Regions from separate parts of the Mesorhizobium sp. RIZ17 genome, predicted to be linked through region 1. Evidence: predicted binding sites of a transcription regulator. Region 1 holds the regulator's gene; the other holds the start of a gene.
What was found. The regulator LexA, encoded in region 1, represses DNA repair genes until DNA is damaged. The targets are predictions, from matches to a motif close to TGTTCNNNNTGTGTTCNG.
Positions count from the first base shown of each region.

Region 1 (5,802 bases):
CGCCGCCATAACGTCGCTCATCGCAGGCAGCGCGACGTTGCTGTTTGCGATCTGGCATTTTCAGCGCGTGTCGCCGCTCAGCCTGCTGGCCAATCTGGCGGTCATGCCGATCGTTTCGCTGATCGTCATGCCGTTCGCCGTGTTGAGCGCGCTCGCCATGCCCTTCGGCTTCGACGGTCCCTTCCTCTTTGTCATGGGCAAGGGCCTGACGGCGATGATCGCCATTTCGGCGTGGATATCCGAGCGCTCACCGGTCGACGCCGTCGGGCTGATCTCGATCCAGTCGGTGCTGCTGGCGACGGTCGCGCTGGTCATCGCAACGATGGCGACCACGTGGCTCAGGCTTGCCGCGGTGCCCTTCGCGCTCGCGGCGCTGCTGGCCATTCCGCATGTCCGCACGCCGGATGTGCTTGTCTCGGAGGACGCGCGTCTGGTGGCGATGCCGATCGGAGGCGGTGAGCTTGCGATCAACCGCGCGCGCTCCAACGAGTTCACCACCGACAACTGGAAACGAGCGCTGAAAGCCGAGGATATCGTGCCGCCGGAGACCTTCGCCAAGGACGCCCTCGACATCGCCGATCCCGTCGACCTGCCGCCTGGCTCGCCCTTCTACTGCACCGGAGACCTCTGCATCGGCCGGCATCCTTCCGGCGCCATCGTCGCGCTTGCCGAGAACCGCGGCAGCGCCCGACCGGCCTGCGGGTTCGCAGATCTCATCGTCATCAACGATGCAACGGCCTACAACCCATGCCGCGATCCGCGCGTGCTCGTCGTCACCAAGCGGCAGCTGGCTCACGACGGCAGCGCCGCTATCTTCTTCGATCCGCAATCGGCGACCGCCCGGCCAACCGTTCGCTACGCGGTCGACGAGCCATATCGTCCCTGGCACGAGCAGCGGAAATACACACGCGAGGCGAGGGGGCTGCCGCCCTATCAACGACCGGAAAAGCCGGCGGCCGCGCCGCAGCCGACAGAATAGATGTCACGCATTTCCGGCGAAGACCGCCGCGCGGTCCTGCTCAGTAGCGACGGATAAGTCCGACGAGCTTGCCCTGAACCTTGACCCGATCCGGTCCAAAGATCCGGGTCTCATAGGCCGGGTTGGCGGCCTCGAGCGCGATCGAGGCACCCTTGCGGCGAAACCGCTTCAAGGTCGCTTCCTCGTCGTCGACCAGCGCCACCACGATCTCGCCCGGGCTTGCCGTATTGGCGTTGCGGATGATGACGGTGTCGCCGTCGAAGATACCGGCCTCTATCATCGAGTCGCCCTTGACCTCCAGCGCATAGTGCTCGCCGCCCATGATCATGTCCGGCGGCACCGAGATCGAGTGCGTCTGGTGCTGGATGGCGTCGATCGGCACGCCGGCGGCAATGCGGCCCATCACCGGAATGGATACGGCCGAAACAGCGTCGTCGTCATTGCTGGGTGTCGGCGTGCGCGAAGGCGCTGCCGGCTTGACCTGGCGGTTGAGATTGCCTTGGCCGCCCTGGATGACGCTTGGCGAGAACTTCTTCGCGGCATTCAGGCCAGGCGCGATCGAGTCGGGCAGGCGCAAGACTTCGAGGGCGCGCGCCCGGTTCGGCAGCCGGCGAATGAAGCCGCGCTCTTCCAGCGCCGTGATCAACCGGTGGATGCCGGACTTCGAGGCAAGGTCCAGCGCCTCCTTCATCTCGTCGAAGGATGGAGGAATCCCGCTCTCCTTCAGGCGTTCATGGATGAACATCAGGAGTTCATGTTGTTTGCGCGTCAGCATTGGCGGCCCCCACGGGTTCTGAAACCAGAATCGGAAAAACAAACCCAGAACAAACACTATCTGTTCCAGTTGTGTTCCGCAACCGTTTAAAGTTTAATGAATTTCTTAAGGCTGCCGAAACAATGTTGCATTCGAGGACGCCAGCCGCCGCCAGTAGGGCGGTGGCATTGATTCCGTTCGATTTTGCAGCACTGCCTAAGTTGAAACAGCAGGCAGCGCCATCACGAAAGCGCGGGTCGGACCGCGTGGACCACCCTTTGCGCATGCTGCACCGTGAACGAAACGAACCCAAAATGCCAACTTCGGCGATTTGCCGGTTCACTGTTCTCGCGGTCTATGGACCAGCTAACACAGGACGAAAGGTTCTTGCCCCGACGCCGACTGGGGTGAGACAACCGCCGTTGGCCGTCTGGCGATTTGCGAGCGGCGCTGGGTCGAGATGGAGGCGGTAACGCGATGAGGGGAATTCCTGGCCGTGCTGAAGTCGAGGCGATGGATGCCGCGGATCCGCTGCGCGCCCTGCGCGATCGCTTCATCCTGCCGGAAGGGGTGATCTATCTCGACGGCAACTCGCTGGGTGCGGCGTCCTCCGAGGTTTTCGACGAGATCGAGAAAGCGGCAACGCGCGAATGGGCGCATGATCTTATCCGCGCCTGGAATACCGCGGGCTGGTTCCAAATGCCGGTCGAACTGGGCGACCGGCTCGGGCGGCTGATCGGCGCGGCGGCCGGACAGACCGTCGTTTGCGATACGACCTCGATCAACATCTACAAGGTCCTGCATGCGGCGCTGGCGATGCGGCCCGACCGATCCGTGATCGTTGCCGAGGGCGACAGTTTTCCGACCGATCTCTACATGGCGGAGGGCGTGGCCTCCACGCGTCCTGGTACGGTGCTGCGGCTCGAAGGTGTCGACGCCCCGACGATCGAGGAGCTGATCGACAGCCAAGTCGCGGTCATCCTGGTCAACCACGTCAACTACAAGTCCGGCCGGTTGCGCGACATGGCGGCCTTGACGCGCAAGGCCCACGAAGCCGGCGCGCTGATCGTCTGGGACCTCTGCCATACGGCAGGCGCGTTGCCGGTGGATCTTGATGGTTTCAGTGCCGATTTCGCTGTCGGCTGCACTTATAAATACCTCAATGGCGGCCCGGGCGCGCCCGCCTTCATCTACGCCGCGAACCGCCACCACGGTGACATTCGCCAGCCGCTCAGCGGCTGGTGGGGGCACGCCCGGCCTTTCGCGTTCGAGCAGGGCTACGCCATCGGCACGGGCATCCGCCGGTTCCTGTGCGGAACACAGCCGGTGCTGTCGATGCGGGCGCTGAAGGGCGCGCTGGACCTCTGGGACAAGGTCGACATGAATGCCGTGCGCGACAAAAGCATCGCCCTGACGGACTTGTTCATCCGGCTTGTCGAAGCCCGATGCGGCGCCTTCGGCCTCGAACTGGAAAGCCCGCGCGATGGCGCCGAGCGTGGCAGCCAGGTGTCGTTCGCCCATCCGCACGGTTACCAGGTGATGCGCGCCCTGATCGAGCGCGGCGTGATCGGCGATTTCCGCGCGCCATACACCATCCGCTTCGGCTTCACACCGCTCTATGTCGGCTATCGGGATGTCTGGGAGGCCGTCGAAGTGCTGGAAGACATCCTGCGCACCGGCGTCTGGCGGGAAGCGCGCTTCGCGGTCAAGGAGGCCGTCACCTGAATCGGGCTTTCTCGCTCAATGGGGCTTTTCGGCGCGCAGGCGGAAGCGCTGGATCTTGCCGGTCTGGGTCTTGGGCAAGGCGGCGATGAACTTCACCGAGCGCGGGTATTTGTAGGGCGCGATCGTTGCCTTGACGTGATCCCGCAGACGCTTGACCGTCGCGGCATCCGGCGCCGCGCCCGGCGCCAGCACGACATGCGCCTCGACGATCTGGCCGCGTTCGGCGTCCTCGGCGCCGATGACGGCGCATTCCGCGACATCCGGATGCGACAGTAGCGCGGCCTCGACTTCCGGCCCGGCAATGTTGTAGCCGGCGCTGACGATCATGTCATCGGAGCGGGCGGCGAAATGGAAGAAGCCGTCTTCGTCCTGCACGAAGGTGTCGCCCGTCAGGTTCCAGCCATCCCGCACATAGTCCTTCTGGCGATCGTCGGCCATGTAGCGGCAGCCTGTCGGCCCACGCACCGCCAGCCTTCCCGTCGCGCCATGCGGCAACTCGCGCATCTCCTCGTCGACGATGCGCGCCTCGTAGCCGCCCACCGGCTTGCCGGTCGATGCGGGCTTCATGTCGTCGAAGCGATTGGAGATGAAGATATGCAGCATCTCGGTGGCGCCGATGCCGTCCAGAATCGGCTTGCCGGTCTTTCGCGTCCACTCTTCGAAGACGGGAGCGGGCAACGTTTCGCCGGCAGACACGGCGACGCGCAGCGAAGACAGGTCAGCGCCTTCGTCCATGGCCTTGAGCATCGCCCTGTAGGCCGTCGGCGCCGTGAAGGAGATGGTCGCCCTGTAGGTCTCGATGATGTGGATCATGTTGGGCGGCGTCGCCTGCTCCAGCAATGTCGCCGCCGCGCCGAAGCGGAGCGGGAAAATGGCAAGCCCGCCAAGGCCGAAGGTAAAGGCCAATGGAGGGGAACCGACAAAGACGTCGTCGGGCGTCACCTGGAGGATCTCGCGGGCGTAGGCGTCGGCGATGATCATCAGGTCGCGGTGGAAATGCATGGTCGCCTTCGGCACGCCGGTCGTGCCTGAAGTGAAGCCAAGCAACGCCACGTCGTCGCAGCCGGTGTCGACAGCCTTGAAGGTCACGGGCTTGTCGAGCGCGGCGCGATCGAGCTCCGCGTCATGGTTGGCGGTGCCGTCGAAGCCGATGACCTGCTTGAGGAAGGCGCTCTCCTTGGCGCAGGCCGTCATCTCGTCCATCAGCCGCGTGTCGCAAAGCGCGATGCCGATCTCGGCCTTGTCGACGATTTTGCCAAGTTCGCCGGCGCGCAGCATCGGCATCGTGTTGACGACGACGGCGCCGACCTTGGTGGCGGCCAGCCAGCAGGCAACCATGGCGGGATTGTTCGCCGAACGGATAAGCACCCGGTTGCCCGGCCTCACGCCATAGTTTTCGACCAGCGCATGCGCCAGGCGGCTCGTCCAGTCGGACAATTCCTTATAGGTGCGGCGGCGGCCATTGCCGATGAGCGCGGTGCGATCGCCGAAACCTTTCTCGACCAGCCTGTCGGTCAGTTCGACGCCGGCGTTGAGACGCTCGGGATAGTCGAACCCATCCAGAAGGAAATCCGGCCACTGCTCGGGCGGCGGCAGGTGATCGCGCGTGAACGTGTCGGTATGCGCTGAAGGTCCAAGCATGTAGCCGTCATCCTCCCTGCTTTGCCCAAGGAGGTTTGCCGCACCCCGGCCGTACCTTCGTGACACCGCCTTGGGGCGAGCGTGGGCGGGCTTGGGCGTTCGGCAGACCTCCTGTCGTCGGCCGTTCGTAAGGCAGGATCGCACCGGCCCAAATTTGTTTCAAGCCTAAAATGTTTTGGTTCCGGAGCATTGACGTGATCCCTGCAGCCGGCCATTGCTGGATGAAGCTGCGCGTCTTGGGAGGCACGGTTGGTCGAACATCGCATCGCGGATTGGAACAATGCCTATGCCAATGGCGCGAACATCGCGGGTGGCGACCGCTGGCCGGCGGCCTGGGATGGCCCGGCTCAGCAATTCCGCGACACGCTGGTGGCAGAAGGCAGGGCGCGGCTCGACATCATGTATGGCGAAGCGCCGCGCAACCGGTTCGATCTGTTTCTCCCGACCACCGCTCCAAAGGGGCTCGTCGTGTTCATCCACGGCGGCTACTGGATGGAGTCGCACAAGACCTCCTGGTCGCATCTGGCTGGAGGTGCTGTCGGCCACGGTTTTGCCGTCGCCATGCCCTCATACACCCTTTGCCCGCGGACCAGGATCAGTGGCATCGTCAACGAGGTTGCGGCCGCGATCGAGAGGGCGGCAGCGATGATCGATGGTCCGCTGATGCTGACCGGGCACTCGGCCGGCGGGCATCTCGCCAGCC
Region 1 covers NZ_CP147861.1:5,618,380-5,624,181, reverse strand. Annotated here, with positions in the region: gene WDX12_RS27380 (ComEC/Rec2 family competence protein) at 1-979, shown strand, start outside; gene lexA (transcriptional repressor LexA) at 1,020-1,754, opposite strand; gene kynU (kynureninase) at 2,211-3,458, shown strand; gene WDX12_RS27365 (AMP-binding protein) at 3,474-5,099, opposite strand; gene WDX12_RS27360 (alpha/beta hydrolase) at 5,349-5,802, shown strand, end outside.

Region 2 (5,802 bases), 3.2 Mb from region 1:
CGCCATGATTCGCGCTTTGCTCGCCGTTCTTTTCCTCACCTCGCCGGCCTTCGCCGCCGACATGTCGGTCTTCGTGCGCAACCAGCGCTCGGATGGCGTCGCGGTGGAGCTGTTCAGCCGCGACAGCGACAAAGTCTGGCCGGGCGACGACAAGGTGTTCCTCATCCGGCCGAAGGCGCGCAAATCCGTGCCGATCTCCTGCGAGCCGGGCGAGCGCATCTGCTGGGGCGCCTGGGTGGTCGGCAACGACCAGGTCTCCGCCGGCGTCGGCCCCGACAACGACCAGCCCTGCGACACCTGCTGCTTCATCTGCACCGAGCATTCCACCGAGACTGTAGATCTGGCGGAGTAGGCGAGGGCGCTGAAGAGCGTTTCACCGTTTCACGGAAACGGCGAACCGCTCTATCCCTTTGTTTTTACGCAATTCCGGACGGAAGGCTACGGCGAGTCGCCGAACCTGGCCGCTCACACTTTTCCTGGAATTGCTCCAGGCGGCCACTTCGAAACCAGCTTGACGGATCGTCATCTACCTTCTAGTAGGTAGGTAGCAAAACCAAAGGAAGATTATCGTCATGTCTGCACGAACGAACGGTCAGAACCGCGCCCAGTCCTCAAACGGCTGGCTCAAAAGCTACTATTATCTGCGCTTTGCCGTATCGGCTGCCTGGGTCCTGGCGGCCGTTACCGTCGCGAGGACAGTCCCGCCGCTCGCCGCAATCATGCTGGTCGCCTACCCCTTATGGGACGCGCTTGCGAACTACGTCGACGCGCGGCGCAGCGGAGGGCTTCGCGGCAACGGATCGCAGCTGCTCAATTTCGTCGTCAGCATCGTCACCGCGATCGCGGTCGCCATCGCGCTTGGCCGCGGCATGAACGCGGTGCTCGCGGTCTATGGTGTCTGGGCCGTCGTCTCCGGCGCATTTCAACTGCTGACGGCGGTTCGTCGCTGGAAGACCAACGGCGCGCAGTGGGCGATGATACTGAGCGGCGCCCAGTCGGCGCTGGCCGGCCTCTTCTTCGTCAAGATGGCGGGCGGCGCGGAAGCCATCGGCATCGCCAATGTCGCGCCCTATGCCGCGTTCGGCGCCTTCTACTTCCTGCTGTCCGCCGTGTGGCTTTCCGTCGGCGATATGCTTCGCAAGTCGCGGCAGGTCGCGAGTTGAGCTTTCTTCCGCCGGGCGTTAGGCATGATCCTGAAAAGTGGGAGCCGGTTTTCGGAGAAAGATCATGCCCCAACAAAAAGTTGGATCGTGATGGCGATTCAACGAAACGCCATCACGATCTAGGCATGTCCATGGATAAGCCCTCGAACACCGCCGATGACATCCTGGCCGCCGCGCGAAGCTTCATCGTCGCCGGCGGCTACAACGGGTTCAGCTATGCCGATATCGCCGAAGTGGTCGGTATCCGCAAGGCGAGCATCCACCACCATTTCCCAAGCAAGGTCGACCTCGTGCAAACCCTGGTCCGGCGCTACCTCGAGGATGCCGTGACGGGCATGACGGAGCTTGAGCGCAACGTGCCTGAGCCGCCGGAATTGCTGCGAACCTATGCCGGCTTCTGGGCGCAGTGCATCGAGGACGCGAGCAGGCCGATCTGCGTCTGCGCGCTGCTTGCCAGCGAGCTTCCCGCCCTTCCGCCGGAGGTTGCCGTGGAGGTCCGGGCGTATTTTCAGTTTCTGTCGGGTTGGCTGACCGGCGTCATCGAGCGCGGCGCCGCGCAAGGCTCACTGACGATCGCCGCCGCGCCGCGCGTGGAAGCGGAGGCCTTCATGGCGACCGTGCACGGAGCGATGATTTCCGCGCGGGCCTATGGCGACGTCCTGACGTTCGGCATGATCCTGGCGCCGACGCTGCAGAAGCTGATCCCCACGACCGATTGACGTGGGATCGGTCGGGGCGATCTGGCGTGGCTGCGGATGCGGCCCGACTAGAAACGCATAGGTCTAAAGCATGTCTCCCGAAAGTGGTCCCGGTTTCGGGACAAAGACATGCTTAAGATCAAAGACTTAAAGCAGGTTGCGTGAATCCTTTTTCACGCGACCTGCTTTAGGCCGCCTGCGCCATCCGCTCGGCGCTCATCCGGTAGGAAATCGCCTCGGCGAGATGGATGCGGCCGACCGTCTCGCTGGCGTCGAGGTCGGCCAGCGTGCGCGCCACCTTCAGCACGCGGTGATAGGCGCGCGCCGAGAAGCCGAGCTTTTCGCTGGCGTCCTTGAGCAGCGTCAGGCCGGCATTATCGGGCTTGGCGATCTCCTCGATGATCGAAGGCGGGCAATGCGCGTTGGTGGTGGCGCCGGCTCCCAGTCTTTCCAGCCGCTCGCGCTGCATGGCGCGCGCTCGCGCCACGCGCTGCGCAACCGCGCTACTCGTCTCGGCCTTGTCCGGCCGGATCAGGTCGCTTGCCGAGACCGCCGGCACCTCGATCCGAAGGTCGATGCGGTCGAGCAGCGGGCCGGAAATGCGCGCCTGGTAGTCGGTACGGCATCGCTCGCCGCGCAGGCAGCGATAGCCGGGCTCGCCCGACATGCCGCAGCGGCACGGATTCATCGCCGCCACCAGCTGGATGCGCGCCGGGTAGGTGACGCGGTGGTTGGCGCGTGCGATCATGCAGTCGCCGGTTTCCAGCGGCTGGCGCAGCGCATCGAGCGTCTGCGGCGTGAACTCCGGCAGCTCGTCGAGGAACAGCACGCCGTGATGGGCGAGCGAGACCTCGCCTGGACGTGCGCGCAGACCGCCGCCCACCATCGCCGCCATCGAGGCGGAGTGATGCGGGGCGCGGAACGGCCGCCGGTCGGTCAGCTTGCCCTCGCCAAGCTCGCCGGCGACGGAGGCGATCATCGACACTTCGAGCAGCTCCTTCGGCGCCAGCGGCGGCAGTATCGAGGGCAGGCGCTGCGCCAGCATCGATTTGCCCGAGCCGGGCGGCCCGACCATCAGAAGGTTGTGGCCGCCGGCCGCCGCCACTTCGACCGCCCGCTTGGCGCTTTCCTGGCCCTTGATGTCGGCGAGGTCAGGCAGGTCGCGCGCGGCGAGCTTTATGCCGGCCTCGGGCCGCGACAGCACCTGCGTGCCGCGAAAATGGTTGGCGACGGCGATCAGGCTGCGCGGCGCCAATATGTCGAAATCCTTGCCGGCCCAGGCCGCCTCCGGTCCGCAGGCGAAGGGACAGATCAGGCCCTTGCCTTCGGCATTGGCGCCGATCGCCGCCGGCAGCGCGCCGGCAACGCCTGCGATGGTGCCGTCGAGCGACAATTCGCCCAGCACCACATAGCCGGCCAGCATGTCGCCGGGTATGGCGCCCAGCGCCGCCATCAGGCCGAGCGCGATCGGCAGGTCGTAATGGCTGCCTTCCTTGGGAAGATCGGCCGGCGCGAGGTTCACCGTCACCTTCTTCGACGGCATCGACAGACCCGATGCGTGCAGCGCCGCCTGCACCCGCTCGCGGCTCTCGGCCACCGCCTTGTCCGGCAGGCCGACGATCTGCATGCCGACCTTGCCCGGCCCGACCATCACCTGGACATCGACCGGAACGGCCTCGATGCCCTGGAAAGCGACCGTGCGAACCCGCGCCACCATTTGTCTCAAGCCCCCGATATCGGCTCGCGTGATCCTGCGATCAGGCCGCGAGCGAAATCAGGCTAGACAACCACAGATTTTCGCCTTGGGCAAGAACATTACGAGAACGCGAGCAACTGCGCGCCTCGTTATTCTCCGGCGGCATTGACAAGCCCGATGCTTGGAGCGCCGCCTGCGTCGTGGCGAGAACTACCCCCGCTTCCCCTCCACGCAATCCCAGAACAGGGCAGCGATATCCGCGCCGCCGAAGCGCTGCACTTCGCGCACGCCGGTCGGCGAGGTCACGTTGATCTCGGTCATGTAGTCGCCGATCACGTCGATGCCGACCAGGATGAAGCCGCGTTCTTTCAGAGAAGGCCCGATGCGGGCGCAGATCTCGCGCTCGCGCTCCGTCAGCTCGGTCTTCTCGGCGCGGCCGCCGACATGCATGTTGGAGCGGGAATCGTGCTCGGCCGGCACACGGTTGATGGCGCCAACCGGCTCGCCGTCGATCAGGATGATGCGCTTGTCGCCCTTGCGCACGTCCTTGAGGTAGCGCTGCACGATATAGGGCTCGCGGAACAGCTGGCCGAACATTTCGAGCAGCGAGGCGAGGTTTCGGTCGGCCTCGTGCAGATGGAAGATGCCGGCGCCGCCATTGCCGTAGAGCGGCTTGACGATGATGTCGCCGAATTCCTTGCGGAAGGCCGCAACTTCCAGCGGATCCTTGGTGATCAGCGTTTCCGGCATCAGGTCCGGGAATTCGGTGACGAAGATCTTTTCCGGGCTGTTGCGCACCCAGGCCGGGTCGTTGACCACCAGCGTCTTCGGATGGATGCGCTCCAGTATGTGCGTGGTGGTGATATAGTTCATGTCGAAGGGCGGGTCTTGCCTCAGCAGCACCACGTCCATCGCGGAGAGGTCGGTGCGTACTTTTTCGCCCAGCGAATAGTGGTTGCCCTTCTCGTCGCGCACCTGCATCTCCTCGATGCGCGCGAAAACCTTGCCGTCCCGCAGCGACAGCCGGTCGGGCGTATAGTGGAAAAGCTTGTGGCCGCGCCGCTGCGCCTCAAGCGACAGCGCGAAGCTCGTGTCGCCGGCGATCGACACGGTGGAGACATGGTCCATCTGGACGGCGATCTTCAGCGGCATTTTTTCTCTCCGGCGTGCTCTGCCGCCGATATAAGGAAATCGGCGGCGTCTGCCAATCGTGCTCGCTTGGTGCAGACGCTTAGCGGTCGAAGACCAGCCTGGAATATCCGAGGAAGGACAGCGCCATCGCGACGATCGAGGCAAAGGCGAGCGCCGCCAGCGGCGGCAGCGCCGGCATTGCCAAGAGCAGCGCGCAATAGACCAGGTAGTTGACGATGCCGGTGGCGATGCCGACGCCGCCATAGCGCGCGCCTTCCTGCGCGATGCCCCGGCTCGACGGCGAGAAGGTCATATGGCGGTTGATCTGCCATGTGACGCAGAGCGCGAAGCCGATCGACAGCACGCGCGCCGAAAGCGGGCCGAGCGGCGTCGCGGCAAGCAGCAGCCAGAGCGCCGCCGCGTCGGCGACGAAGCCGATGCCGCCGGTAAGGGCGAAGCGGAGGAGGCGGCCCACTATGCCGCCCACTAGATCGTGATGGCGTTTCGTTGAATCGCCCTCACGGATCTAACTCTTTGTTGGAGCATGATCTTTCTCCGAAAACCGGTTCCCACTTTTCGGGATCATGCTCTAGGCCGCCCTTGGGGCCTTGCCCGGCTCGCTCTTCGGCGCGGCCTGCCCGGATATCCCGCGCTCGGCCCGGCCGGAGGAAATCGACAGGTAGAAGATGCGCTTCTGCTCGGCCCGGCCGCGCGATACCGAATCGAGGATGAGGCCGGTCATCATCGAGAGCATGGCCAGCAGCAGCATGCCGATCGACAGCACCCAGGTCGGCATGCGCGGCACCAGTCCCGTCTCCGCGAATTCGACCAGCACGGGGATCATCAGGCCGATGCTCGCCGCCAGGAAGAACAGCGCGAACGTGCCGAAGAAGCGCAGCGGCTGCGTCTCCTTCACCAGCATGGCGAACATCCACAGGATCCTGGCGCCGTCGCGGAAGGTCGACAGCTTCGACGACGAGCCTTCCGGGCGGCGGCCGTAATCGAGCGCCATCTCGCTTACCGGCAGCTTGAGCTGCGAGGCGTGCACCGACATCTCGGTCTCGATCTCGAAGCCGCCGGAAACGGCGGGGAAGCTCTTGACGAAGCGGCGTGA
Region 2 covers NZ_CP147861.1:1,888,771-1,894,572, forward strand. Annotated here, with positions in the region: gene WDX12_RS09395 (hypothetical protein) at 5-352, shown strand; gene WDX12_RS09400 (DUF308 domain-containing protein) at 573-1,163, shown strand; gene WDX12_RS09405 (TetR/AcrR family transcriptional regulator) at 1,295-1,882, shown strand; gene WDX12_RS09410 (YifB family Mg chelatase-like AAA ATPase) at 2,049-3,578, opposite strand; gene gshB (glutathione synthase) at 3,768-4,709, opposite strand; gene WDX12_RS09420 (GtrA family protein) at 4,789-5,163, opposite strand; gene WDX12_RS09425 (glycosyltransferase) at 5,278-5,802, opposite strand, start outside.
Region 2: WDX12_RS09410 (YifB family Mg chelatase-like AAA ATPase) is a predicted target of LexA. The motif match lies at 3,670-3,687, and genes of this name have one in related genera.